Regions from separate parts of the Vibrio mytili genome, predicted to be linked through region 2. Evidence: predicted binding sites of a transcription regulator. Region 2 holds the regulator's gene; the other holds the start of a gene.
The links. Region 2 encodes PurR, which represses purine synthesis genes. Its sites were predicted from a motif close to TNANGNAAACGTTTNCNTNA; they were not measured.
Positions count from the first base shown of each region.

Region 1: guaB (IMP dehydrogenase) is a predicted target of PurR. The motif match lies at 11,078-11,097, and genes of this name have one in related genera.

Region 1 covers NZ_CP110481.1:595,749-611,012, forward strand. Annotated here, with positions in the region: gene ONE56_RS02750 (bifunctional tRNA (adenosine(37)-C2)-methyltransferase TrmG/ribosomal RNA large subunit methyltransferase RlmN) at 1-766, shown strand, start outside; gene rodZ (cytoskeleton protein RodZ) at 1,170-2,138, shown strand; gene ispG (flavodoxin-dependent (E)-4-hydroxy-3-methylbut-2-enyl-diphosphate synthase) at 2,145-3,263, shown strand; gene hisS (histidine--tRNA ligase) at 3,290-4,558, shown strand; gene ONE56_RS02770 (YfgM family protein) at 4,683-5,297, shown strand; gene bamB (outer membrane protein assembly factor BamB) at 5,310-6,470, shown strand; gene der (ribosome biogenesis GTPase Der) at 6,651-8,147, shown strand; gene ONE56_RS02785 (alanyl-tRNA editing protein) at 8,218-9,090, shown strand; gene ONE56_RS02790 (zinc ribbon domain-containing protein) at 9,410-9,646, shown strand; gene xseA (exodeoxyribonuclease VII large subunit) at 9,658-10,989, opposite strand; gene guaB (IMP dehydrogenase) at 11,224-12,687, shown strand; gene guaA (glutamine-hydrolyzing GMP synthase) at 12,814-14,367, shown strand; partial or broken gene ONE56_RS02810 (Arm DNA-binding domain-containing protein) at 14,552-14,738, shown strand.
Region 2 covers NZ_CP110481.1:1,878,467-1,893,730, forward strand. Annotated here, with positions in the region: gene mukB (chromosome partition protein MukB) at 1-1,064, opposite strand, end outside; gene mukE (chromosome partition protein MukE) at 1,067-1,798, opposite strand; gene mukF (chromosome partition protein MukF) at 1,779-3,116, opposite strand; gene cmoM (tRNA uridine 5-oxyacetic acid(34) methyltransferase CmoM) at 3,119-3,910, opposite strand; gene elyC (envelope biogenesis factor ElyC) at 4,025-4,825, shown strand; gene torR (two-component system response regulator TorR) at 4,933-5,649, opposite strand; gene torD (molecular chaperone TorD) at 5,914-6,561, shown strand; gene purR (HTH-type transcriptional repressor PurR) at 6,937-7,941, shown strand; cyclic di-GMP riboswitch class I at 8,220-8,309, shown strand; gene ONE56_RS08660 (TfoX/Sxy family DNA transformation protein) at 8,426-9,016, shown strand; gene ONE56_RS08665 (TVP38/TMEM64 family protein) at 9,127-9,819, shown strand; gene ONE56_RS08670 (putative signal transducing protein) at 9,819-10,142, shown strand; gene ONE56_RS08675 (alpha/beta fold hydrolase) at 10,387-11,190, opposite strand; gene glgA (glycogen synthase GlgA) at 11,315-12,787, opposite strand; gene glgC (glucose-1-phosphate adenylyltransferase) at 12,777-13,994, opposite strand; gene topA (type I DNA topoisomerase) at 14,949-15,264, opposite strand, start outside.

The DNA.
Region 1 (15,264 bases), 1.3 Mb from region 2:
CTCAACAGCACAACAGGGATTTAACCGTAACCTAAAAGTTTCAGAAATCATCGGTCAGGTTTGGCGTGCTGCGCGTGAGATTGGCCTGGAAAAAGAGACGGGACGTCGTCCTATCACCAACGTTGTGATGATGGGCATGGGCGAACCGCTTTTGAACATGAAAAACTTGATTCCTGCGTTAGAAATCATGTTGGATGACTTAGGCTTTGGTTTATCTAAACGCCGAGTGACTGTATCGACATCTGGCGTTGTTTCTGGTCTTGATCAAATGACGGGCAAAATTGATGTGGCGCTGGCTATCTCTTTGCACGCACCAAATGACAAGCTACGTAGTGAAATTATGCCAATTAATGATCGCTGGGATATTGAAGATTTTCTTGCTTCTGTGCGTCGTTATATTGCGTCGTCTAATGCAAACCGCGGTAAAGTAACGGTTGAGTATGTTTTACTAGATCATGTTAATGATGACATGGAGCATGCTCGCGAGCTTGCAGAGTTGATGAAAGACACGCCATGTAAGATTAACTTGATTCCGTTCAATCCTTACCCAGGTTCTCCTTATAAAAAGCCAAGTAACTCTCGTATTGATCGCTTCCAGAAAACGTTGATGAAATACGAACACACGGTGACTGTACGTAAAACGCGTGGTGATGATATTGACGCCGCTTGTGGTCAACTTGTGGGTGATGTGATTGATAGAACTAAGCGCACAGCAATGCTAAAAGCAGCACGTGGTGCAGAAAGCATCGATGTAAAAGCAGTATAAACGAGCAGAGTTAACGATAGCCAGAGCCTAGCTCTGGCTATTTTGTTTACCCTACCTCTTTAAATTGAGAGCATTTGGCGTTTATTTCAATTTATACTGTCAAAGTTTGGACAAAAGCTTCAGCTATCTGTTAGTTTGAGTAGAATGAGTTTTTGTCTTTGTTATACATTCGCTTATCATTATGTATGACATTAACGACAACGCTGACAACTTCGGCTCTTTTCTCCTACGCTTTGCTGTTTTGCGCAGAACGTGTATTCGCATATAGAGTGCTGAAGATTTGTTAAAATATTATTTTGGTTAATGCGTTAGGGCTGGCTACTTTTTAGTTGTAGTGAGCTTTCAGAACAAAAACGAAAATAAAGAATTGTATTAACCACTAAACAGATTAAATACCATCATTATGACAGAAAACGAAAATACCAATGAAGTCCCGCTTTCAACTGAACCGGGCACACTCCTAAAAAATAAACGCGAATCCATCGGTATGACCCAGAAGCAAGTTGCTGATCGCCTCAGGCTTCGTGTTTCTGTTATTGAAGATATAGAAGACAACCGTTTTGAATCTCACCAAGTTGCAACGTTTACTCGAGGTTATTTGCGTTCGTATGCAAAAGTGGTCGGTCTTGACGAAAAAGTGGTGCTGTCAGCTCTAGAGCAAACTTTACCGTCACAACCGAAAACTCAAGAAATAGAAATGCAGAGTTTTTCGCGCAAAACCAAGCACGAAAAGCACAACAGTCGCATCATGTTCCTGACTTGGTTAATTGCGATAGTGATTACTGGTATTTCTGCTGCTTGGTGGTGGCAAAATCAGCATGACAATAGCCTGACTCAAGTTGTCGCTAATGCCAGTAGCGATACGTCCGAGCAGAGCAAGCAAGAGCTCGCAGATATCGATTTGATGACAGCTGAAGAATTAATCGCTAGTGCGCCTAAAGACGTTGCACCTGAGGTGGTAAGTACTTCTGCTTCTGAAACTATGATGGCCGATACTGATATGAGCGCGGCTGAAACAACGGCAGTATTGACTCCGAACACCGACCAATCTGTTGATGAGAGCGCAGAGCAATCAATATCAGCGACGGATGTCGAAGAAACTCAGGAGCCGGCAGTAGTGGTTCCTGAAGGCATGACCTTAATCACAATGAAATTTACAGCAGATTGCTGGATTCAAGTGAAAGATACTAATGGAAAAACACTGGTAAGTGGCACTCATAAACCAGGTCAAGATGTAAAACTGACCGGGAAAGCGCCATTTAAAGTGATATTGGGTGCTCCTGAAGGGGTTACGATGACATTTGCAAGTGAACCGGTTGATCTTTCTGGGTATACTTCAGGCAGAGTAGCTAGATTCACTTTACCGTTATAAAGAATTATGCAACACGAATCTCCAATCATTCGTCGTAAATCGACGCGTATTTATGTGGGTGATGTACCTGTTGGTGATGGTGCACCTATCGCTGTACAGTCAATGACTAACACCCGCACGACTGACGTAGAAGCGACAGTCGCACAAATCCGAGCACTAGAAAATGTCGGTGCAGACATTGTACGAGTCTCCGTACCAACGATGGATGCAGCTGAAGCGTTTAAGCTAATCAAACAGCAAGTATCTGTTCCTTTGGTTGCGGATATTCACTTTGACTACCGTATCGCGCTTAAAGTGGCAGAGTATGGCGTAGATTGTTTACGCATCAACCCTGGTAACATTGGTAATGAAGAGCGAATTCGCTCTGTAGTCGATTGTGCCCGAGATAAAAACATTCCGATCCGTATTGGTGTCAACGGTGGTTCTTTAGAAAAAGATCTGCAGATGAAATATGGAGAGCCGACCCCGGAAGCCTTAGTCGAGTCGGCTATGCGTCACGTCGATCACCTTGATCGCCTCAACTTTGATCAGTTTAAAGTGAGTGTCAAAGCGTCGGATGTATTTTTAGCGGTAGATTCTTATCGTTTATTAGCTAAGAAAATCGACCAGCCTTTGCACTTAGGGATCACTGAAGCGGGTGGCGCACGTGCAGGAGCGGTGAAGTCATCTGTCGGCTTAGGTATGCTGCTCGCGGAAGGCATCGGTGATACATTACGCATCTCGCTAGCGGCTAACCCAGTTGAAGAAATTAAGGTCGGCTTCGATATTCTTAAGTCTCTACGTATTCGCTCACGTGGTATCAACTTTATCGCGTGTCCGAGTTGTTCTCGTCAGGAATTTGATGTTATTGCTACCGTTAATGCCTTAGAAGAGCGTTTAGAAGACATTATTACCCCGATGGATGTTTCGATCATTGGTTGTGTCGTCAATGGCCCTGGAGAAGCGGAAGTGTCTCATCTTGGCCTTGCGGGCAGTAATAAAAAGAGTGCCTTCTACGAAGATGGTAAGCGTCAGAAAGAGCGCTTTGACAATAACGACCTTGTGAATCAGCTCGAAGCTAAGATCCGTGCGAAAGCCGCCATGATGGATGGTGAAAATCGCATTCAAGTGAAAATACAAGATTAATCTCAACGAGAATTACGGTAAGTATTGTGGCAAAAACAATTCAAGCAATTCGAGGCATGAACGATTGCCTCCCAACTCAGTCTCCGCTGTGGCAAAAGCTAGAAAACACAGTGAAAAAAGTCATTAGCGCTTATGGTTACAATGAAGTTCGCATGCCAATCGTTGAGATGACGCAACTATTTAGTCGCGCCATTGGTGAAGTAACGGACGTGGTTGAAAAAGAAATGTACACGTTCGCGGATCGCAATGGTGATAGCTTAACGCTTCGACCTGAAGGTACAGCAGGTTGTGTTCGAGCTGGTATAGAAAACGGTTTGCTTTATAACCAAGAGCAACGTTTATGGTACATGGGACCAATGTTCCGTCACGAACGTCCGCAAAAAGGCCGTTACCGTCAATTCCACCAGTGTGGTGTAGAAGTGTTTGGTCTCAATGGCCCAGATGTCGATGCGGAGCTTATCATGATGACTGCACGTTTATGGCGTGAACTGGGCATTGATAAACATGTGCGTCTAGAGTTGAACTCAATTGGTTCGCTTGAAGCCCGTGCCAACTATCGTACCGCGCTAATCGCATTTCTAGAGCAACATATGGATATTCTAGATGACGATTGCAAGCGACGTATGCACACTAACCCACTACGAGTATTGGATACTAAAAATCCGGATATCCAAGCGGTGTTGGGTGACGCACCTCGACTTTCTGACTACTTAGATGAAGAATCTAAACAACATTTTGCTGGTCTTTGTGAACTTCTTGATGCAGCAGGTATCGAATACACTGTTAATGAGCGTCTCGTTCGTGGTTTGGATTACTACAACCGTACAGTATTTGAATGGATCACCGAAAGTTTAGGTGCACAAGGAACCGTATGTGGTGGTGGTCGCTACGACGGTCTTGTGGAACAACTGGGTGGCAAAGCAACTCCAGCGGTTGGATTCGCTATGGGGCTTGAGCGTCTGGTTCTAATGCTTGAAACGCTTGAGCTTGCTGATGTACGTCGTAGCGTCGATGTGTATGTTGTGACTGCAGGTGAGGGTACGATGATGTCAGGAATGAAGCTCGCAGAGCATCTTCGTGAAGCCATCCCTGATGTCAGGATTATGACCCACTTCGGCGGTGGTAACTTTAAGAAACAGTTTAAGCGCGCAGACAAAGTTGGTGCTGTAGTAGCATTGGTTCTGGGTGAAAATGAGGTCGCGGATAACACCGTTGTACTGAAAGATTTAGCGGGTGGTGAGCAACATACTTACAACCAAGCAGAAGTTGCTGATAAGATCGCAGCACTGATCTAGGTCTTTTAGTAAGCTAGCAAATACATCCTAGTTCGTAAATTAAGGCTCCCAATCGAGGAGCCTTTAAACGAAATGGGAACAATGGCAGCCTTGCTGCCATTTACATGTTTTAAGAGGACAGGAAGTGGAACTTTACGATACTGAAGAACAACAAGTTGAAGCCATTAAAGACTGGTGGAAAGAAAACGGTAAAGCCGTCATCATCGGTGCGGTTGTTGGCTTAGGTGGTCTATTTGGCTGGCGTTATTATCAGGATTCTGTCGTTCAGGCGAGTGAAGCAGCTTCACACAATTACACTCAAGCGATTAATTTGTTGCAAGAAAAAGGACTAGATGCACAAGCGGATGTTCAGGCTTTCATCGACTCAAGTCAGGTCAAAGAGTACTCCGTTCTGGCGGCACTTCAGTTAGCCAAATCATTCGTCAATGAACAAAACCTTTCTGCGGCTCTTGAGCAACTAAAATGGGCACAAAGCAATACCAAAGATGCGGCGTTATCGCCACTTATCAGTTACCGTATCGCACGTCTTGAAGCGGAAATGGGCAACTTTGACGCAGCAAGTTCTGAACTAAGTAAAGTGACTGACGCGACTTGGAGTGGCCGTATTGCAGAGCTGCGCGGAGATATTGCACTGCGTCAAGGTGACAAAAATGCAGCTCATGCCGCATATACCGAGGCGCAACAAGCAGCAGATGCAAGCCCAACATTACAAATGAAACTGGACGATCTGGCGAAATAAGGACCGCATTGGATGAAAAGAGTCTTTAAAAAAGCCTTGTTAGGGGCGTTAACGGTGGGAGTTCTTGCTGGTTGTGCTGGTGAAGAAGATACCATTGTGATGGCTCCGCTACCGCAAGTAGACAGTGAATTTACCCCAAGCACCGAGTGGAGTACATCCGTTGGTGATGGTGTGGGACATTATTTTTCAAAGCTGTCACCAGTTTATGCTAACGATAAGTTATTTGTCGCTAGCCGTGATGGAAAAGTAAAAGCCTTAGATCCAGAAAACGGTCAGCCTTTGTGGCAAACTGATGTTCAGCAAGACGTCATTGCGCGTCTTTCAGGTGGCATTACTGCTGCATACGGTAAGGTGTTCATTGGATCCGAAAATGGTGAAGTGATTGCTCTTGACCAAGAAACTGGCGAAGTGAGCTGGCGGGTTGAAGTTGGTGGTGAAGTGTTGGCAAATCCCGTCGCTGACTCCGGCCTAATCATGGTTAATACCAGTCGTGGTACACTCATTGCGCTTAACGAGAGCACTGGTGAGCAACGCTGGGCGCTGGCAACAGAAGTGCCAAACCTAACGTTACGAGGTGATAGTACACCTGTCGCTGCCGGTGGCGGTGTTTTCTGGGGAACCGCAAATGGTCGTCTAGCCGCTGCGATTGTTGAACGTGGGCAGCTCATTTGGCAACAGCCGATCGGAACTCCAAAAGGCGCAACAGAAATTGATCGTTTGGTTGATGTTGATTCTACACCGGTTATCTTAGGCGGCACGCTATTTACCGTGGGTTTCAATGGTCAGTTAGTCGCAGTTGATTTACGTTCTGCAAACCCTATTTGGAAGCGTAATTACTCCTCCGCCAACGATCTTGCAACAGATGGCAGTCGTATCTTTGTCATTACTGAAAAAGATCACGTTGTTGCTGTGGATGCTCGTAGCGGTACGGAACTGTGGGCAAACGACCAATTGGAAAACCGCCAGTTGACTAAGCCTGTTGTCATGGGGCGCTACCTTGTCGTAGGCGATACATTAGGCTACTTGCACTGGATCGACCGCTCGACCGGTGACTTTGTTGCGCAGCAGTATGTTGACGACAGTGGGTTTGCGGTTGGCCCTACGTTATTGTCTGACGGTTATGTCATCACCACTCGCAATGGTGATGTAAAGAAACTAACCATCACAGAATAATATCGTGATATAATTCACATTCGGCTCCTGGTTGGTGACAGCTAGGGGCCGTTTTGTTGTTTGTAATTATTGTTTGTAATTGTTATTCCTGACGTGGTTATAGGTAAAATGCTGGTTTGAGTTGGCATTGAGCAAGTCGTTACCTATAACTACAGAAGATAGATTATTTTAGAGGTTGTTATGATACCTGTAGTGGCTCTTGTAGGGCGTCCGAACGTAGGTAAATCTACACTATTTAACCGATTGACGCGCACTCGTGATGCGTTAGTTGCGGACTTTCCTGGCCTAACACGAGACCGTAAATATGGCCAAGCTAGACTTGGTGAAGAACACGAATTTATTGTGATTGATACCGGTGGTATCGATGGCACCGAGGAAGGCGTCGAAACAAAGATGGCGCAGCAATCGTTAGCCGCCATGGATGAAGCAGACGTGGTACTTTTCATGGTTGATGGTCGTGCAGGTCTTACGCCTTCTGATGAAGCTATTGCTGCGCACCTGCGTAAAATTGAAAAGCCAGCCATGCTCGTGGTCAATAAAATTGATGGCATTGATGCTGATGCTGCTTGTGCCGACTTCTGGCAACTTGGTGTGGACGACATGTACCAAATTGCAGCTGCGCATGGCCGTGGTGTGACCGCATTACTTGAGCGAGCTCTTTCACCATTTTTTGATGATTTACTGGATAGTGAATCAGAAGCAGGCGAAATCGAAGATTTAACAGAGTTTGAAGATGCCGAATTTCTGCCAGAAGAGCGTACCGAAGAGGAAGCCGAGCAAGATCTTAAGCGCCTCCAAGAGCAGCCAATTAAACTGGCAATTATTGGTCGACCTAACGTGGGTAAGTCGACACTGACCAACCGTATTCTGGGTGAAGAGCGTGTCGTTGTGTACGATATGCCTGGCACGACTCGCGATTCGATCTACATTCCGATGGAACGTGACGGCCGAGAGTATGTATTGATTGATACTGCAGGTGTTCGTCGTCGTGGTCGTATCAACGAAACAGTAGAGAAGTTCTCAGTGGTTAAGACACTGAAAGCGGTAGAAGATGCCAACGTGGTGTTGTTGGTTATTGATGCGCGTGAAAATATCTCTGATCAAGATCTAAGCTTGCTAGGCTTTGCACTGAACGCAGGTCGTTCCATTGTATTAGCCGTAAACAAATGGGACGGTCTTGATAGTGATGTGAAAGAAAACGTGAAGAAAGAGCTAGATCGCCGCCTCGGTTTTGTCGATTTTGCTCGTATCCACTTTATTTCCGCACTACACGGCACCGGGGTTGGCCACTTGTTCGAGTCGATTCAAGAGGCATACAAGTCTGCGACTACCCGAGTAGGAACTTCTGTTCTTACCCGAATCATGAAGATGGCCGTTGACGATCATCAACCACCTATGGTTCGTGGTCGTCGGATTAAACTAAAATACGCGCACGCGGGGGGATATAACCCACCAATTATTGTTATCCACGGTAATATGGTTCGTGAACTGCCCGATTCGTACAAGCGTTATCTGATGAACTATTTCCGTAAATCGCTGGAAATTATGGGTACACCAATCCGTATTAATTTCCAGAATAGTGACAACCCGTATGAGAACCGTACGAATAAGCTTACCATGTCTCAAGAGCGCAAACGTAAGCGTATGATGTCTGCAGTGAAAAACCGCAATAAATAATAAAATCATCTCAATACCCAAGCCGCTGCTTGGGTATTTTTTTATCTTAAAAAGACAGAAACAAACGAATATGACGATAAACGCGACTAAAATCCGTTTTTGCCATCAAACGTGGCAATTAGAAGCACAAGTGCAACAAGTTGATCACCAAGAAAATGTTACTTATGTCGTGACAGAGACCACTCCGTTTCATCCCGTCAGTCATATTTGGCCAGACCATCCGGCTGACAAAGGTGTGCTGAGATATGGCGGCGAGTTAATCGAAGTGATGGATTGCCAAGTTGGTGCGATAGAGCAGCAGACTGGCGAGTTATACGTTGGAAGTGCAATTCCTGTAAAACGCGATACTGAAGGGTGGGTATTTGTGGTTGTGCATGTTATTCCGCCGTCACCGTCACTCGAACCGGGAGTGGTTGTCTCTATGGAAGTGGATAAAGCGTATCAGTCTTCATTAAGTCGAGGGCATAGTGCTGGACATCTTGCTTTTTTAGCCTTAAATAAAGTCCTTGCCGCAGACTACTGGCGTAAAGATGCAGATCGTAAAGACCCGCATGGCTACTATGACTTCAACAGCTATGCTCAAGAGAGCAGTTTTGTCACCCCTGATAAGTGCGTTGATACTTACCGCTTAGGCAAAACATTGCGTAAAAGAGGATTAAACAGCGCAGATATGCTGTCTGATCTACAAGAGATTGCTGAAAGCGTGAATCGTCAATTGGTCGAGTGGCTTGCGCGTGATACTGTGATCACTATGGAATGCAAAGGTCAGCGTCTCACCGATTCCCGCTACTGGAAGTGTGATTTGGGAGAGAAAGAAATGGCCGTCATCCCTTGTGGTGGAACGCATTCAAGTCATTTAAATGAGTTTGGCTCAATACATGTGACGTTGATAGAGCGTGACAGTCAAACGATAGAAATGCACACGGATGTAAAGCCACTTTAGCTAATGAGATCTTTTTATTAAATTCTGATTCTTGGTTTAAAGCTGTCAATCAATGTGTTTTTATTCTGTTTTAAATTCATATGCAGAACATGTAACTTATGCTTTCGGTGTGTGGTGATATAAATATTCTTTTAATAGGTGATCGCTGATCAAATAGTAAATATCAGATGATCAGTGTAAGATCTTTGAGAAAGGTGCCCAGCGCTAGCGTTTTAGAGCGTTTTTACTATTTTAGAGCGTTTTAACTAATAGTAAGCAAATACACGCTTGTACTGGTAATGGGCATGACTGTGACGAGATGAGTTGAGGTAGAAGAAACATGCAGACAAACATGTGTCCGACTTGTGAGAAAGAATTGGAATGGACTGGACAGTATCACTGTAATCAGTGTGGTTCCGATTATAAAAAGGTTGGTTTTTGTCCTGATTGCGAACAAGAGCTAGAGAAACTGCAGGCTTGTGGTGCAGCAAACTACTTTTGCAACACCTGTAATGAGCTTAAATCAAAATCTCGCGTTCGGTTTGAATTTCAAAAGCTTGAGTCTGCAGCGGGTTAGGGATCGGCTGGTTAATTGACGGTCGAGCGAATCTCGCCACCGGATAAACGGGTCACAATAGCATCGCCAGCTTTCACATCTGAAGTTTGCGTGATGACCTCACCATTCTCGTTTTGTGTAATGGAGTACCCACGCTTTAGCGTCGCTAGTGGACTGACAGTTTCGAGCTTTTCTGCCGCGATAGCCAATTGATGACGCATCGACAGGAATTTACGATCCATTGCATCCAGAAGTTTCTGTTCTACACGTTCAAGTGTCGATTTTTGCTGCGCCAGTTGTTTAACGGGTGAATTCAACTGTAGACGATAAAGTTTGCGTTCTACTGTTTGTTGCCGAGAATCAACAAAGCGTTGCATCGCTCTGCGCAGACGCATATCTAACTCATCCAGTTGCTGTGACTGACGGTATAATTGGTTACTTGGGTGTTGGCGTTCCAAACGATGTAACAATTTTTCCGCTTGCTGTTTTTGTGTCGCTAAATAGTAACGCATGGTACTGGCCAACTTATGTTGACGAGCTACAAGAGTTTGTTCCTTATGACTATTGTCACGACTGACCAGCTCCGCCGCAGCAGAAGGCGTTGGCGCACGAACGTCAGCAACGAAATCCGCAATGGTAATATCCACTTCATGACCGACGGCACTGATAATGGGAATTTGGCTAGCTGCAATGGTACGTGCGAGGATTTCGTTATTGAAACACCACATGTCTTCCAATGAGCCGCCACCGCGACCTACGATCAATACATCGCATTCATTTCTACTATTGGCTCGACCAATTGCTTGAGCAATCTGAATGGCGGCTTGTTCACCTTGCACGACTGTCGGGTAGATGATGACAGGAAGAGAAGGGTCACGACGCTTTAATACATCTAGAATGTCGTAAAGCGCGGCTCCTGTTTTTGAAGTGATGATACCAACACATTTTGGATGTTCAGGTAGAAGCTGTTTATTGGTTTGCGCGAACAACCCCTCTGCAGCCAACTTCATCTTCAGTTCTTCAAACTCTTGCTGTAGTCGACCGTCACCTTCAGGTTGCATGCTCTCAATAATAAGTTGGTAATCCCCGCGAGGCTCATACAGAGAGAGGCGAGCCTTTACCAGTACTTGATTACCGTTAGTCGGTTTAAATGACACTCGACGGTTATTGCCACGGAACATGGCGCACTTTACTTGAGCACGGGAGTCTTTAAGAGTGAGATACCAGTGGCCTGATACCGGGGCCGAGAAGTTCGAGATTTCTCCCACAAGCCAGACGATCCCCATTTCATTTTCTAACAGCAGACGGACTTCTGCATTAAGCCGAGAAACAGTGAAGATGTTTTGATTGGTCTTGGAGAGCACAACGAATCTCGCAGACAAGAGTATGGAAATTAGCGGCAATATAATACATAGCAAGGGGGTGAATGCAAGAAAAAAATTAAAAAAATTTGTAGTCAAGCGATTGCGTTAAACGTATAATCCCTCCGCAATATCTAATCCAAATGTAGCTTGTTAACCGAAAACTTGCTGCCCTCATTATGCGAAACGATGAGATTGGATTGTTCTTTTTACTCCTCTAATTGTGAGATATTGCAAATGCTAAGAATTGCCAAAGAAGCGCTGACATTCGACGACGTACTGCTTGTGCCAGCACACTCCACCGTTCTCCCAAACACAGCTGATCTTCGCACTCAGCTGACTAAAAACATCACTCTGAATATTCCAATGATTTCTGCCTCAATGGACACGGTGACCGAAGCTCGCCTTGCTATTGCACTTGCGCAGGAAGGTGGCATTGGCTTTATCCACAAGAACATGTCTATCGAACAACAAGCGGCCGAAGTTCGTAAAGTTAAAAAGTTCGAAGCAGGCGTCGTTACTGATCCAGTTACTGTTAATCCAGATGAAACGATTGCTGACGTAGTCGCTCTAACAGAAAAACACGGCTTTGCTGGTTTCCCTGTTGTGACAGAGCATAACGAATTGGTTGGTATCATTACTGGCCGTGACGTTCGTTTTGTCACGGATCTTTCTAAGAAAGTGTCTTCAGTGATGACACCAAAAGAAAGCTTAGCTGCGGTTAAAGAAGGCGCAACCCGTCAGGAAGTGCAGGAAAAAATGCACGAAGCACGTGTAGAAAAAGTACTGGTTGTGAATGATGACTTCAAACTGACTGGTATGATCACTGCAAAAGATTTCCACAAAGCGGAGCGTAAGCCAAACTCATGTAAAGATGAGCGCGGCAGTCTACGTGTTGGTGCTGCTGTCGGTGCTGGTGCTGGTAATGAAGAGCGTGTAGCAGCATTGGTTGAAGCTGGTGTTGATGTTCTTCTTATCGACTCTTCTCATGGTCATTCTGAAGGTGTGCTTACTCGTATTCGTGAAACGCGTGCTGCGTACCCGGATCTAGACATCATTGGTGGTAACGTGGCCACTGGTGCCGGTGCTAAAGCGCTGATTGAAGCTGGCGTAAGTGCGGTAAAAGTCGGGATTGGTCCAGGCTCTATCTGTACGACTCGTATCGTAACGGGTGTTGGCGTTCCACAAATTACGGCTATTGCTGATGCAACAGAAGTAGCGAATCAATACGGCATCCCTGTTATTGCTGATGGCGGCATTCGTTTTTCAGGTGACATCTGTAAAGCTATTGTTGCTGGCGCATCATGTGTGATGGTTGGTTCTATGTTTGCTGGTACAGAAGAAGCACCGGGCGAAGTTATCTTGTACAACGGCCGCTCTTACAAATCTTACCGAGGCATGGGCTCACTTGGTGCTATGTCTCAAGGTTCTTCTGACCGCTACTTCCAGTCAGATAACGCAGCAGATAAGCTGGTACCAGAAGGCATCGAAGGTCGTATTGCGTACAAAGGTCGTCTAAAAGAAATCGTACACCAGCAAATGGGTGGTTTACGTTCAAGCATGGGCCTAACTGGCAGTGCGACGATCGAAGAGATGCGTACTAAAGCTGAATTCGTACGCATCTCTGGTGCGGGTATGCAAGAGTCGCACGTACATGACGTACAAATCACTAAGGAAGCGCCAAACTACCGCCGAGGTTAATCCCTGATTAGCAAGATTTAAATAAGAATCTCTCGACGTAAACGTTTGCTTTTTCCTTGAAGCATTAATAAGAGGCGGGTACACTCGCCTCGATTTTAATCACTTAGCCTAAAAAGACTGCTCAAAATGACTAAAAACATCCATGACCAACGTATTCTGATCTTGGACTTCGGTTCTCAGTACACTCAACTCGTTGCTCGCCGCGTACGTGAAATCGGCGTTTATTGTGAGCTATGGAGCTGGGATGTCGAAGAAGCGGATATTCGTGAATTCAACCCAGATGGCATTATCCTGTCTGGTGGTCCTGAAAGTGTCACCGAAGAAAACTCTCCGCGTGCCCCTCAATATGTGTTTGACTCTGGTGTTCCTGTTCTTGGTGTGTGTTACGGCATGCAAACAATGGCAGAACAGCTAGGTGGTAAAGTTGCTGGCTCGAACGAACGCGAATTTGGTTACGCTCAGGTTCAAGTTTCTGGCGAGTGTTCAATTTTTAAAGATCTTGAAGCGACGCAAGATGTTTGGATGAGCCACGGTGATAAAGTGGTCGAGATCCCAGCAGATTTTGTTAAAGTTGGTCAGACAGACACTTGTCCTTACGCTGCAATGGCGAACGAAGAGAAGAAATACTTCGGCGTTCAGTTCCACCCAGAAGTAACGCACACCAAACAAGGCCTACAAATGCTTGAGAACTTCGTTCTTGGTGTGTGTGGTTGTGAGCGTCTATGGACATCTGAATCTATCATCGAAGACGCAGTTGCTCGTATCAAAGAGCAAGTGGGTGACGACGAAGTTATCCTAGGTCTTTCTGGTGGTGTAGATTCATCCGTTGTTGCAATGTTGGTTCACCGCGCGATTGGCGATAAGCTAACGTGTGTATTTGTTGACAACGGTCTGCTGCGTCTCAACGAAGGTCAACAAGTCATGGACATGTTTGGCGACAAGTTTGGTCTAAACATCATTAAGATCGATGCGGAAGATCGCTTCCTTGACGCGCTTAAAGGCAAGTCTGACCCAGAAGATAAGCGTAAGACCATTGGTCACGTATTCGTAGACGTATTCGATGAAGAGTCTAAGAAATTAGCAAACGCGAAATGGCTAGCTCAGGGTACTATCTACCCAGACGTTATCGAGTCAGCTGCATCTAAGACTGGTAAAGCGCACGTGATCAAATCACACCACAATGTGGGCGGTCTGCCAGACGATATGGAAATGGGTCTTGTTGAGCCACTACGTGAGCTGTTTAAAGATGAAGTACGTAAGATTGGTCTAGAGCTAGGTCTTCCATACAACATGCTTTACCGCCACCCATTCCCTGGACCTGGTCTAGGTGTTCGTGTTCTTGGCGAAATCAAGAAAGAGTACTGTGACTTGCTACGTCGTGCAGACGCTATCTTTATTGAAGAGCTACACGCAGCAGACTTATACAACAAAGTGTCTCAAGCATTTACCGTATTCCTGCCAGTGCGTTCTGTCGGTGTGATGGGCGACGGTCGTAAGTACGATTGGGTTGTATCGCTACGTGCAGTAGAAACCATCGACTTTATGACAGCGCATTGGGCACACCTACCATACGATTTCCTTGGTAAGGTTTCTAACCGTATTATCAACGAAATTGATGGTATCTCGCGTGTTGTTTACGACATCTCTGGTAAGCCGCCAGCGACAATCGAGTGGGAATAATCCTCCTTTAAGAAAGGTCTGGCATTAACAGGCACTAAATCATACTTAAGTCCGCGTAATTGCGGACTTTTTTTGTTTTTGGCTTAGTCATTTTTGGCAATGTCTGGCAACGCCAAGCACGGTTTGACCGTGGTATTTTGATGGGTATGATTCATCGCTAATGCCATGGATTACGCCCGATACCATGCTGAGTGATATTAAGTTACGCAATCTCAAATCCAAAGATAAACCATACAAAGTCAATGACCGTGATGGCCTCTATGTTGCTGTCACTAACGTAGGCTCTATCTCTTTTCGCTACAACTACTCGATCAATGGCAAACAAGAAATCATTACCTTTGGTCGCTAAAGGAGTAGGAGGTATTACAGTTTGTGTCATGCTCTACCTCAAACTTGGCATTCCATGTCAGTTGTGTTGAATGCATCATGCATGGATTGGGTTGAAAGCTCAACCAGCCAAGATAATGTGGGGAAAATTCTCGAAGACTTAGAGCTAAGAGCTAAATGCGCATCCAGACTCAAACGTGATGCTCTTTCACCTTACTTGTCAGGTGAAAGAGCATCATATTTAATCTTATTTATATTTTTTAAATAATCAGTCATCGTCAAGACGTCGTTAATCATTAAAATATAATGTTTTATTTATTATCATTTTAGATAAATTGCGTTTTTTGTTTTTATATTCTTTTTATTTTTAATGTGATTTTGATCAAGTTAAAGCCTCATTTAAAAAGCTTATAAATACTAACGTTTTTAATTTAAGATGTTGTTTTTTATTGGTTTTTGTTCTTTTGTGAAATCTTTACTAAGAACTTTTATTTCCGAACTCCTATGATGATCACATTTGAAATAAAAAACAAAAAAACGTAAAACATAAACAAAATGAGAGAAAAGACT
Region 2 (15,264 bases):
TCTTGGTAACGTTCAATTTTCTCTTGCTGACGCAGCGCGTTTTGCACTAGCTGTAAATGGTCCGAAGCCGCTTGGTAGTCTTGCTCTAATGCCGTCTCAGATTCGACCAAAAGCTCAAGTTCTTCTTGCACGCGGTTAAGCAAATTATTTTGCTCAATCAGTGTTTCACGCGAGCCAAATAGTTCAGAACGCAGAGAAAGTGTTTGCTCCAACTTATTACGACGATCATTCGCATGACGCATGTAGTCCGCTGCCACATAGTTGGTTGACTCTGTAATTAAGTGCTTAAATAAATCTCGGTCAGCCTGAGTGGTTTTGATCGCTTCCAACGTCATACGGTTTTCGCGCAGTGCCGATTCCATGTCTTGGAAGGCTTTTTTCACGCCACCGTTTTGCGGTAGAAGGTAGTCACGTAACGAGCGAGTAATCGCACTAGAAATACCACCGTATAGCGAGGCTTCAATCAGACGGTAGAATTTAGAACGATCACCAGAGTTTCGGAGTTTCTTCGGAATGACACCGAATTCAAACATTTGCGCGTGGTAATCGACGATGGATGAGAAGGCTTTAAATTGAACCCCTTCATACTCAGCAACCACATCTTTCACTTCGTTAATCTGGCGCACACGAGCTTGGGTCGCCGACACACTCTCAACAAGTACATCCGTTGGTTTGACATGACTCGGAAGTCCTTGAATGACAAACGGCTTGATGTCTACTTTCTTATCACGACCTGCAACTTGCTGTAGCTTTACCGCAAATAGCAGACGTTGATTACGCGAGTTCACTACGTCTAATGCTGCGTAACAAGCCCCAGGCTGTAGTTTACCGTAAAGACCTTTGTCTCGAGATGATTGGCTACTGCCCGCTTCAGTGGTGTTACGGAAATGCAGCAAAGTTTGGTCCGGGATCAAAGCGGTAATGAATGCCGCCATAGTGGTGGACTTACCCGCACCATTACCACCAGACAAAGTGGTCACCAAACCATCGATATCAAAGGTTCGGGCAAAAAAACCGTTCCAGTTGACCATGGTCAGTGATTGATATTTACCACGTTCAATCATGCTCATGCTTCACCCTCTTCTATCATGTCTTCGTGCCCTTTTTCTTCTTGATCTTGGTCTTCTTCAGATAGCAGGCTACCTTGGCTTGGTTCTTTGGTGTGAACGACGGCTTCGCCATCGCGGATTAGACGCAACTGCGCTTCACGCATGTCATCGCCTACACGAACGTCAGCACCAAAACGAAATACCGCTTCACTGATACTAAATTTACCGGTTTCACCAATATTGATCACCATTCCCAATCGGCGTAAACGGCGCAGAGAGGTGCGGACTTTCTCGAACAGTTTTTCTTTATCAAGGTCAGAACCGGTTGCTCGGTTGGTGACTAACTTCATGAGTTTTTTCTCGTCAGCGAGAGCCAACAACTCTTCATAAAGCTCTTGATTGGTAAAAATACCTTCGTGCGCTAAGCGCTCTGGACTCAGATACAGAAAACACAGTACCTTGCCCACCAACATGTCCAGTTCAGACAGAACACTGCGGCCAATTAAAGACGTCGAACGAGGACGAAGATAAAAGAAACCTTCAGGCGCTTTGACCAACTCGGTGTTGTAACGTTGATAAAAAGAAGAAAGCTCAACTTCAAAGTCCGACAACAACGCATGATTGTCGAGATCTTCGCTTGAGATGTGACGCCCTGCTCGTAGCATGCTGTCTAGTGCTGGGAACAGAGGATTAGAAATTGCTTTTGCCAGTTTGTCTGACATGTATTCATTAGTATCGGTCGATGACATTCGCTTGTACCTTTGCGCCGAATTCGTTGATTGCTTTCCAGTCTGGTTGAATGGCTTGATAATCCGACTCTGAATATCCGAGTCGAACCGCTTGGTCAACGATGATTCGAGCTAAATCAAAGTGATGAGTATGTGGGTGTTGTGCAAGGTAGTCTCGCAACACCACGCTTAAGTCGATAGCGGTGCCTTGTTCTTTGTGCGCTTTTAGCATAGAACCAATACGCTCAGACAACTCATCATTGACTTGTTGAAACTCTTCATATTCCACTTCCATCGGAACTTGGCCGGTCACTTCGTCATCACGGAGCACCAATGCCTCATCACGAAGGTCAGATAATCGCTCGGCATCTGCATAGGTCAGATACCAAGGCATATCAAAGTATTCTTTTACGGACTGACGTAAACGCGAGCTGAAAGCACGGTTTTTATCCATATCAATGGCGGTACGAATAAACTTGTGTACGTGCCTATCGTAGCCAATCCAGAGATCGATGGCTTGCTGCCCCCAACTGGTGATTCGGTCAAGCTTCATTTGCAAACCAAACAGTGCTTCTTCGATGAATTCCAATTCCGGCTCACCATAAACAAGCTCTTGAATATCTAAGATTTGCGTTTGAAGCTCATCACTGGCCGCTTGCAGCGTATCTTGAAGCTCTCTTAACGTACTGGACGTTTCCGACAGCAAAGCTTCACAGTTATTGATCGCTTCACGCCAGTCTTTGTTCAACAGTTCAGCAATCTGTTGCTTCACTGACTGTTGTTGTTCGTCCATGACACGTTGGTTAAGATCAATTTGATCGAAAATTTCGCCTACAGAATACTTGAGCACTCCGTACACGTTTTTCTTCCAGTGGCCCGGTGTACCACCTTTTTGTGCGGCCTCAATCGCTTTTTCCATTTCATCTGCCACCATTGACAACTGAATGGAAAGACGCAATTTAGAGAACTCACGGTGGCGAACGTAGTAATCGGTAATGCCCATCGCAAGAGGCGACAAGCGATAGATGCTCGCACCATCGGTAATTTCACTGACAAAACGGCTGATAAGGCGCTGCTTAACCATCTCGTTGATGGCATTGTTAGCCCGAAACGCGGAAGCTTCGCCCGTATCATCAAAAAGCCGAGTGACGATGGCGAACGCATCATGCAATTCACCTTCACCCAATTCTTCGTCAAACCTTTCATTACTCAATACCGCAATGGCGATCAAAAACGCCAAGCGTTCTGTGGTCAGGTTCAACGAGAAATCTTGCTGCTTAACCCAGCCAACCAGTTCGTCTATTGGTTGCTCTGCAGCATCGAGAGTCATCTCACTCATTGTTATTCCTGTTTATCATTCTTCTTGGCCCACACATGAATGTAGCGGCCCAATGAGAGGTATGGCTCTTGTCGACAAAGTTGTTTTTCTAGCGCCAACACATCTTCAAACTGGTAGTCTCCCATGTATTGCATATTTCCTATGTAATCACTAAAGGATCGAATACCAGACTTGCCACAAATACGAAAACCCGCGTCTTCAATCCACTGATAGACGTCTTCTGGCTTCAAGCCTTTTTGTGGTTGTAGTTTAAATCTTTTTCGGTGAGGCATGCCGTCTAAAATGTGAGGAATGTTGCCACAAACCACGTTTTTGTAGACTAAACCATGATGGTTATAGAACATCACCGATGCAATGCCCCCGGGTTTAACTTGTTCCAACACTTTATCCAGTGCAGTTTTTGGTTCAACCAACCACTCCATCACCGCGTGGAACATAACAAGATCCACCGGCTTTTCCATATGTTCGTTAATGGACTGAACCGGTGAATGAATCAATCGATACTGCTCAAGCAAACCGTTTTTTTCAATCTCCTGTTTGGCTAGTTGCAGCATTTCCGAAGATAGATCACATAACGCGACTTGATGTCCGAGCTTAGCAAGCTTTTGCGACAATTGGGCCAATCCTCCACCAGCGTCAAGTACGCTTAGGGGTTGCTGGTCGGCGCCTAATTCACTTAGAATCGTTAGAAAATCTTCCCACACAATGATTTGACGGATCTCTCCTTTGTCGGAGCCGTATATATTTTTTGCAAATTTGTGGGCGATATCGTCGAAATTGCGGTCTTCTGTCACTTCTGCTGAGTTATCATAACGGATTGTGCCGCTATTCTGGCACAAGGAAAGCAGGAATAAAGAGGGATATCCTCATTTTTATTATCAATTGATGTTTTTTCGGACTATTTATGTATGTTTGAGCTGAAAAAAGTAATGTCCGCCTTGCTGATGCCCCTACCGGCACTGCTATTGATAGGTTTATTCGGACTTGCTCTCATTAGTTTTACCCGTAAACGTAAAACGGGTTGTTTCGTTGTTTTATTCTCTTTTGTTGGTCTCTTCTTAGTTGCGTTTCAACCCGTTTCAACTAGCCTACTAATGCCATTAGAACGTCAACACAAAGCGTTTTTACCCGTATCTGACTCCGTTGATTACGTCATGGTTTTAGGTAATGGCCATGTGGTCGATGACGAGATTCCACCGACCTCCCAATTAAGTCGAGCAGCATTGATGCGCCTTACCGAGGGCATACGTATTTTGCGCATGTACCCAGGTGCCAAGCTTATTTTGTCTGGTTATGCGGGTGGTTCAGAAGTCAGCCACGCACGTATGATGGCCAACGTCGCGCTAGCACTTGGTGTCGCAAAATCGGACATTATTTTATTAGAGGATGCGAAAGACACCTGGGAAGAAGCAAGACAAGCAGCAGCATTTGTACAGCAAAAAGGCATTGTGTTGGTCACATCAGCAAGCCATATGAGCCGCGCTTTATATGAGTTCAACGCAGCAGGCATTAAACCCTTCCCTGCGCCAACCAACTTCTTAGCGACAGATGAAATTAATCAAGCATGGGATAAATACGCGCCAAAAGCCCGTTATTTAGAGCAAACCGAAATATTTTGGCATGAGTTTTTAGGCAGTATATGGCAACGACTGCGTGATACCGTTGGACAAACTCCGATGGTCGATCCAGAGCCATCAACCACCAATTAAAGCATGGTTAAAACGGTAAAAAATAAAAAAGGAGAGCAAGGTTGCTCTCCTTTTTTATTTTATTAGATTTGTCTAGATTTTGGTTTGAACGAAATGGAACGCAAAAACTAGTCGCCTGCGAACATATACCCCTCACCATGAACCGTAACAAAAATTTGTGGGTTCTTAGGATCAAACTCCATTTTTGCGCGCATGCGTCGAATAAGTACATCAATGGTGCGGTCGTTTGGCGCATCAACACGATGGCTGATCATGTTTAATATACGCTCTCGACTCAACACCTGATTTGGGTAAGAAGACAACGCTACCAACAACTCATACTCGGCTTTGGTCAGTTTAACGGGCTCATCATTGCGACTTAAAGCTCGACGCTGAATATCAAACGTCCACTCCCCAAAACGAACGATATGCTGTTCGTCTTTCGCGTTTGCCGTCTTGTTCGATCCTTGTCGAGCCGTTGAAATCCGCCACAGCAGGTTTTTGACTCGAACTAATAACTCTCTTAATTCAAAAGGCTTTGTTACGTAATCGTCAGCCCCCATTTCTAGGCCAACGATTTTATCTATGCTATCCGTGCGTCCTGTTACTAATATAATGCCAATATCTGATTGACTGCGTAACTCCCGGGTCAACATTAATCCATCTTCTCCCGGTAAGTTGATATCCAACATAATAAGATCGACACCATCATTTGATTGAAGCACTTCACGCATTTGTGCGCCACTCTCTGCTTCGCTGACGGTGTAGCCTTCATGTTGAAAGTAACCCACTAGTTTACTGCGGGTTACGACATCATCTTCTACGACTAATACGTGATAGCTCATTTACACCACTTTCTGTTGTGATTTACCGGATCGTATTCTATTCATAATCATTAACATTTCTAGTCATTGTTCGCCAAAAAAGCAAGATTTAACGTTTTTCTTGATTCAAAACAATCTAACGAACACCTATTAACAACTGCATATATTTCAGCATAAATCGTCACAAACATAGTTACTGCTATTCATTTTAATTGATTACACTTATACCCATAACCTCAAACGAATTTATGATGCTCAAGAGAGTGCATTAGCAGGAGCCAAATCATGCAAGAACTTAAGGCTTTCAACGAAAAACGCGCTGAAATTTACTGGTGGTTTTCCAGTCTGTTTGCCAAAGAGTTGACAGAGAAAGAACTAGAGGCGTATCACAGCGTGGAGATAAGAGGCTTTCTATCTGGTTTGGGCGAGAACCCAGCCCTGAAGCCCGCAGTCGATACATTGACTGATGCTCTGAATCGGTTGCAAGTGCGTCACGATGCTCAGTTGGAGCTAGCCGCAGATTTCTGTGAGCTGTTTTTGAAAACACACAAGCACGGTGCACTTCCCTACGCTTCTATGTACATCGGTAGCTCTGGATTACTTAATGATAAACCAGCAGAAGAGATGGAAAGATTAATGGCAGAATTTGGCGTACAGGTGGATGCTAGCTTAAATGAACCCGCAGATCACTTGGCCGTAGAGCTCGACTTTTTAGGCAACATGATCATTCGTTCCAACGAGTTTGAACAAGAAAAGCACATGGAAGAAGCTTTCCTAAAACAAAATGACTTTATTCAAAACCAGTTGATGACATGGCTACCCCAATTCGGTAAAAAGTGCTACCAGCTTGATGAGTTCGGCTTTTATTCCAGTGTGACTCAGTTGCTCATTGCATTTTGTAAACTGGACAGTGGTTATCTGATTGGAGAATAATTATAGCTAATCGTTGTTCTCTGCAAAATTGTGACTTCAAATACACTAAACTGTTGTCTAAAGCATTGCCTGACTGGTGACATCGGGATAAAATGTGAGCGCAAACGATTACATATATTATTTACATGCAAACCGCTCATTTCAGCGGTTTTTGTGTTTTTTGGTTCAATGACTTTCCGTAAATGAAAACAGACAAGGATCATTGAACTCCGCTACTAAAAGCCTTTACCAATAATAGAATAACCAATAATCAACGCGATCTACTCGCTCGTGGTGCGTATTTATTACATGCAATAAAGTGAATGCAAGCACTTTCGCGCAGCCGGTTTTCTCCACTAAGGTATAATCATAGTAGCTCGATACAGGACACTATTTATGGCCACTATAAAAGACGTCGCTCGCTTAGCCGGCGTTTCAACCACTACAGTTTCGCACGTTATCAATAAAACGCGCTTTGTTGCAGAAGCAACTCAAGAAAAAGTCATGAAAGCGGTTGATGAGTTAAATTATGCCCCTAGTGCGGTAGCTCGTAGCTTAAAATGTAATTCAACCAGAACCATCGGTATGTTGGTGACTCAGTCAACCAACTTATTCTTCTCTGAAGTCATTGATGGTGTTGAGAGTTACTGTTACCGACAAGGTTATACTCTGATTTTATGTAACACAGGTGGCATATACGAAAAACAACGTGACTATATTCGTATGTTGGCAGAAAAGCGTGTTGATGGCATCTTGGTTATGTGCTCCGATTTAACCGAAGAGCTAAAAGAGATGCTTGACCGTCATGCTGATATTCCAAAGGTGGTCATGGATTGGGGGCCAGAGAGCTCTCAAGCAGATAAAATCATGGATAACTCAGAGGAAGGTGGTTACATAGCAACTAAGTACCTAATCGATAATGGTCATACTGATATTGCGTGTTTAAGTGGTCACTTTGAAAAACTGGCTTGTAAGGAACGTATTCTAGGTTTCCGTCGTGCTATGGCTGAAGCTGATCTCCCTGTAAACGAGGATTGGATTCTAGAAGGTAACTTTGAATGTGACACTGCCGTATTGGTTGCCGATCAGATCACCGCTATGAAAAAGCGTCCAACAGCGGTCTTTTGCTTCAACGATACAATGGCACTTGGTTTAATGAGCCGATTACAACAAAATGGCATTTCAGTGCCAGATGATATTTCTGTTGTGGGCTATGACAATATTGAGCTGGCAGAGTATTTCTCACCACCACTTACAACCATTCACCAGCCTAAGCGCCGTGTTGGTAAAAATGCGTTCGAAATTCTGCTTGAGCGAATTAAAGATAAAGAGCATGAGAAGCGAATTTTTGAAATGCAGCCTGAGCTGGTCATCCGCAATACGGTTAAAAAACTCAACTGAGTAAAATAGTCTAACAAATAAGCACCTGCGCAAGGTGCTTATTTTTTTCTTAAAAATAACATTTATTAAACCCCCATCTAACTTTTCACAAAACCTCACAAAATAACTCTTTGTTTTATTGTCACTTAATGCAATAAAAGCGTTCTCTTGTTGTGTTAATTGACCACATCAGATAATAAGAATCATAATGCATAATTACGCATTATTTACTGAACGAACATCACACTTTATGAGCTGAAATGTGATATTGATTCAATATCCACAGTATTCTGAAAATGTCACGCACAGGGCAAACCATTTGAAAGAATGGGACGCAAAGCTTCCGGCCTGAACCCTATTTTTTAGTGGAAGGTAGCGGGGTTGCCGATGGCAAATATGCATATAATGAGTTTACCCTTTAATGACATTGTTACTACATGCATTTGCTAATCTCTCGGACCTGATTTTTGGTGGCGTAATATGAATTACACCGAGATAAGACATCATGGATAAACCAATACTCAAAGACTCAATGAAGCTGTTTGAGGCACTTGGCACGATCAAATCGCGCTCAATGTTTGGCGGCTTCGGGCTGTTCGCAGATGAGACTATGTTTGCTCTAGTAGTGAACAATCAGCTTCATATACGAGCAGACCAGCAGTCCTGTTCTCAGTTCGAGAAACAAGGACTAAAACCGTACGTATATAAAAAGCGTGGCTTTCCCGTTGTTACTAAATACTATGCTATTTCTAATGATTTATGGGAATCTCGTGAACGTTTATTGGACGTTGCGCAACAATCTCTTAAATGCGCAAAGTTGGAAAAAGTCGAGCAAGCCAATACCAAACCAACGCGGTTAAAAGACTTACCTAACCTTCGGTTAGCAACAGAGCGAATGTTGAAAAAAGCCGGAATTAAATCCGTAGAACAGCTCGAAGAAGAAGGCGCATTAAACGCATATAAAGCAATCCAAGATACGCACAGCACCTCTGTAAGTATCGAACTACTCTGGGCTTTAGAAGGCGCGATTAATGGTACTCACTGGAGCGTGGTTCCGCAAACTCGTCGGGATGAACTAAAAAGCCAACTTCAGTAACGTCCGTTTTCAAGTATCATCAAACCGCAGTTTTATCTGCGGTTTTTTTTGAAATTTTTTCCTCTCTTAACCTGTCTATAGATTTTGTGATATCTAAGTGGAACTGCATAATGGATAAAAAAAAGATCGTCGGGTTAATCCTTGTTACTGTCATCGTAATCTTAGCGACATACTTTAGCCCCTATTTGACCTTAGAAAATGCCAAAGCCCAGCAAGCCGATTTAAACGCTTATATTGATAAAAACTTCATCTTGGCAGCGGCGGTGTACTTCTTCACCTATATTGTCGTTACTGCTTTATCGATTCCTGGCGCCGCGGTGGTCACCTTACTCGGTGCAGCACTTTTTGGTTTTTGGTCAAGTTTGTTGCTAGTCTCTTTTGCCAGTACGATTGGAGCGACAGTGGCGTTTCTGAGTAGCCGCTATTTGCTGCAAGAGTGGGTACAAAATAAATTCGGCAAAAAACTCGAGGCCATTAACAATGGTGTCAAAAAAGACGGTTCGTTCTATCTGTTGTCGCTGCGTTTGATTCCGGTATTTCCTTTTTTCTTAATCAACCTTTTAATGGGGCTAACGCCGATGTCAGTCGGCCGATTCTACCTGATAAGCCAAATAGGTATGCTACCTGGAACCGCCGTATACCTAAATGCAGGTACCCAATTAGCTCGCATTGAAAGCCTCTCCGATGCCGCGTCGCCCTCCATATTAGCCTCTTTGGCTTTACTTGGGTTGTTTCCTATCATCATTAAGTGGGTAATGATGAGGTTCATGCCCAACATTCAAAGCAAGAGAAATAATACTTAATGAAGATATTTATCGCTAAGAATCCAGCTGAAGCCCATATTGTCTGCGAGTTGCTAAAAGCAGAGCAGGTATGTTGTGAGGTACGTGGAGAGGGGATCTTTGGGTTAAAGGGTGAATTGCCCTTTGGGGAAGACACGGATCCTTATGTTTGGTTGTTGAATCCAGAGCAACACCGCCAGGCAGCGATAATTATTGAAGGCTATGAAAAGCAAACGCAACCAAACGTATTTCCGGATTGGCAATGCCCTCATTGCTTAGAGAACAATGAAGGGCAATTCGGTGCTTGTTGGCGGTGTGGGTATCACATTGATGGAAGGGACTAGGTATTAGGGTCCTAGGTCCTAGGTTCTAGGCCCTAGAAAAAGATTACTGATTACTGATTACTGATTACTGATTACTGATTACTGATTACTGAAATTTATCCCATGCATTCAGCTTGTCAACGTCATGCCAGCGAGCTCAATCGTGACGCTATTCTGTATTCCCTAAAATACAACACACCAATCCCAATACGAGAATACTGAAGCTTCGAGTATCTCCCCCTCTAGGATCCTAGGACCTTACTAGTTAAGCCATTAAGCTTTGTCGCTTTATGAATTCAATGGAATGTTGATTAAAATCGTCTGGTCGCTCAACATTACAAACATGCCCACAGTTAGGAATTTCACGAAGTACGCTTAACTTATGTGCTGCAACCATTTCTTTAACAGGTTTAATGAACATATAGTCCCTATCCCCCATCAAGTATAGTGTTGGTATTGGCAACTCTCTGTCTTTGAAATACTTCATTAATGGGTTCACATCCGCCGCTAATACAAACCAACGTTTGAACTCTTTTTGACAAAGTTTCTTAGCTTCTCGAATAAATAGATGCCTCGATTCACGTTGATTCCTCTGTGGCATCACAACATAAGCAAATAACTTATATAACCACATATAAGGTAAGATGTGCTTGCAGAAGTTTCCTGACTTCACCAGAATTTGCGAGCGTGTATTCAACCGAGTCACGGCACCACCTAGCACCATTGAGCTGACCCTTTCTGTCGCAAGCTCTGCTAGGTTGCGCACAATGATGGTACCCAATGACATACCAACAAAATGCGCCGACTGGATCTTTAAGTGGTCCAACACCTGTAAAATATCTTGCGTCACTTCAGTAAAGGTATAGCGGCTGGTGATCAACTCTTTAAGCAGTTTATTTGACTTTCCATGCCCTCTTAGATCGATAAGTAACAAATTAAAATGCTGCTTATACGCCTTAATTTGCTTAAACCATATCGAAGAGCTGCCTCCTGCACCGTGCACAAATACAACCCACTCATTGCTGGTAGGATGTAAATAGGTTTTATGAAAGAGTAGCGCTTGAGTCATATTCCAACATGAAATGTAATGTTACTAAGTACGGTCGGCAATCCTACCACACTCCGGTGAGTCGACATAATCAAGGCACCAATTTTGGTGCCTTAGTTACCATTTAATTGCGCTTGGGTAACGCCTAAGTAAGTCTAGACGAATGTAACGCAGAGTGATAGAGCTGCAAATATTGTTCTGCGGCTTTTCGCCAACAAAAATCTTTTTGCATCGCGTAAAGCTGCATACGTTTCATCTCTTCGTGATCTTGTACATACAGTAACAAGGCTCTTAACATCGTAAGTAACAGAGCTTGTGGGGTAGGATCATAGAAGACAAAACCCGTCGCTTCTGCACGATTGACATCATAATCAACCACACTGTCTTTTAGCCCACCGACACCACGTACGATTGGCAACGTCCCATAAGCCATGCTGTAAATCTGGTTCAGTCCACAAGGCTCAAATTCAGACGGCATTAAGAAGAAGTCAATGCCGGCTTCAACCAAGTGAGAAAGCTCATTATCATACGCTTCAACAAAGACGAACTTATCGGAATGTTTCGCTGCCGCCTCGTCCAATTGCGCGGCCAGTACGGGATCGCCTGTACCGACGATAACCAACTGCACATCGTGCTTAAGAAAGTCTTCCAAAGCCGGGAGTAGATAGTGAACACCTTTTTGCGTCGTCAGACGACATACCATGCCGAACATGGCACAGTCTCGCTCTTCTAACCCAAGGCGTTGCTGTAATACCCTTTTGGAAGCAAGTTTGCCATCACTCATACTTTGATGGTTCGCTTGATAATTCAGCGGTAGAAAGCCATCGGTTTCAGGATTCCACGCACTATAATCACAACCATTGAGAATCCCCACCAAGTCATTCGCGCGATGTTGGAATTCCCAAGCCATGCCATGACTGCCAAGTTCCGTTTTCAACTCTTCAGCGTATGTTGGACTTACTGCGTTGATCTTATCCGCATTCATCACACCCGCTTTCAGCATAGTGATGTGTGTGGCGCTAATCGCAGCGTCTGGAACATTTCGACTATGAAACTCAGGCAAACATTGAACATCATCGTAGCTAAACACGCCTTTAAATACCGCATTATGTATTGAAAGCACGCTGTGCGTATTGATGAAGAATGGATCCGCGTCATAACGATGTTTGAGAAGAAAAGGGACCAACCCTGTATGCCAATCGTTGGCATGAACAATATCTGGACGAAAATCCAATTTTGGCAGCATATCCAAGCAAGCAGCACTAAAAAACGCAAAGCGCTCGCCGTTATCAGGATAAGCTTGATTATTTTCCGCGTACATAGACGGGCGATTGAAATACGGCTCACAGTCTATTAAATAAACAGGTACGTCACCCAAAAACAACCTCAGTACACGATATTCTGTGTGTGGCCATGAGGTGAGCTTTGTTTCTAACATCACCTCTGCATCACCTAGCCTTTCGATACCTTTGTACGCTGGAATAGTAATACGTACGTCTTGCTGAAGACCGTGAAGCGCTTCTGGCAGTGCCTTGGCTACATCAGCCAAGCCACCGCTTTTAATCAATCCTTCGACTTCAGACGCTACGAACAGTATAGACAAGTCGTTAGTAGCCAACTTTTGCTCCTTTAGGAACGACTACGATACCGTCATCTGACACATGGAAGTGTTTTTTATCTTCTTGAAGATTCACCCCAATTTGTGTGCCAGGTGCAATATCAGCGTTCTTATCCACTATGACACGACGTAAAACGCAGCCTTCACCGACTTTCACGTCTCCTAGGAGTATACATTCGCTGATATCGCAAGCAGATGCAATATTACTACGGAAACCAAGCACAGATTTTTCGATACGAGAACCACGCACATAGCTGCCGTTACATACTAAGCTATCGATGATTTGTACTCTTCCATTATCCGAATCTGTAAATGTCGCTGGTGGCAGCGGCGGATAATAAGTATGCAGAGGCCACTTACGGTTGTAGAGTGAAAAAGGCGCATCTTTCTCTAGCAGATCCATGTGGGCTTCCCAGTACGCATCGATGGTACCGACATCTCGCCAATAAACTTCTTCTCTTTCACCGGTGATTTTGTTGGTACTGAAGTCATAAACGAACACATCGCCACGAGGGAACATTTTAGGAATGATGTCTTTACCGAAGTCGTGCGATGAGTCTTCGTTGTCCGCATCTTCCTCGAGTTCAGAAAACAGAGCGTTCGCTTCGAAGACATAGTTACCCATAGATACCAGTGCAAACTCGGGATCGCCTGGGATCGATTTTGGGTTGGCTGGTTTTTCTTCAAAGCCAATCATTCGACCTTCACTGTCCACTTCAATCACACCAAACTGAGAGGCTTCTCGTAGCGGCATGCGTAAAGCAGATACCGTTAGTGATGCGCCTTTGTCAGTATGGAAATCAATCATCTGCTTAATATCCATCTTGTAGATATGGTCTGAACCAAAGATGCACACTTGATCCGGCTCTTCGAGTTGCATAAATCGAAGGTTCTGATAGATGGCGTCAGCCGTTCCTTCGTACCATCGTTTGCCAGTACGCATTTGAGCAGGAATTGGATCGATAAATCGGTCAGTAATACCGTTAATATTCCAACCTTTTTTTAAGTGGTGGAAAAGCGATTGGGATTTAAATTGAGTGAGGACATAAATGCGCATTAAATCAGCATTTACAAAGTTGTTAAGAGCGAAATCAATCAGTCGATAACTTCCGCCAAAGGGAACCGAGGGTTTACTGCGAGATTCCGTTAAAGGTCTCAATCGAGAACCTTCACCGCCAGCAAGAATCATACCCAATACACCAGCCATTTGTTGTCTCCATGTCATTATAGCTTGTCATTGATATTCACCATATGAGTACTGCTTTGGGGAGTAAGGTGAATACCCTGTTATTATTGCGATTGTTATTGTTATTGCTATTACAACAACGTTGAACGTACCTCAGCAGGCACCTAAACGCATGTTGCTTATTCTCTGAATCAACATCCAAATTTTTTATTGTCGATTATTGGCTTTTGAGATGTCGGAAAATGTGTTTTATTGCATCCTTTGTGTAACAAACTATCCAAAATGTACAATAATTACAATTTTTGATGGGCAAATTTGTACGCTAAACAGAATATTATCACCCAACACGATATGCAGGTCACATAAGATGAGCCGAGGTATCACAAGGTGAAAACAATCTACAAACCGAATGACTACACTTTAGATTCAACTTGCAACCAAACAAAATTAGAGCTTTAATTCGGTTATCAAAAAAATACATCTTCGCCAACCTTTACTGCTCTTTTTCTTTATCTATATATAAGATTAGCACTGATAGCGATTGATACACCTCAAACATGTTAAAACATTATTATGCTTTAACTTTTTAAAAGTATATTTATAAATTTTAATAATAATAAAAGCATTAAATATCATATCGTTATACACATAAATCACTTAAGTACTAGCGAAACGCTAAGCAAAACCACTTATTTTATTTTTAGAATTAATCTCCTAAAATGTGATGAATACCCACCTTCGAAGATAAGAGTTGATCACTCAAAGACTAGCGCTTGGATATGACTATTAAATGACTGAGGACAATCTAAAGGTTTGCAAGTGATTCAAAAAATGGTTTCCACCCGCAGCAGTCATCTTCTTGTGAGGATAGGATTTGAACATCATCGCTTAGACAACAACGATAAAAAAATAGGGCAGCGATATCGCTGCCCTAATAATTGGGCGTTCAAATAGCCCTAATATTGAATGTAGTGTTTACGCTTTCGCTTTTTTACGCTTATCGGTGATTTCCCATTTACCTTCAACGTACAGAGCAGTCCAACCACTTGGCTTACCGTCTTCCTCTGAGCGAACATAGTTTTCTTTCGTCTTGCGGCTGAAGCGGACGACAGTCGGACGACCATCTGGATCTTCTTGCGGCGCAGTAGCGAGGTATTTGAACTTCTCAGGAAGACGTTCTTCATATTGTGCTAATTCAGCGACCAAAGGAGCACGAGTTTCACGAGATTTCGGGAAGTTACTCGCAGCCATAAACAGCCCAGATGCGCCATCGCGCAGAACGAAGTACGCG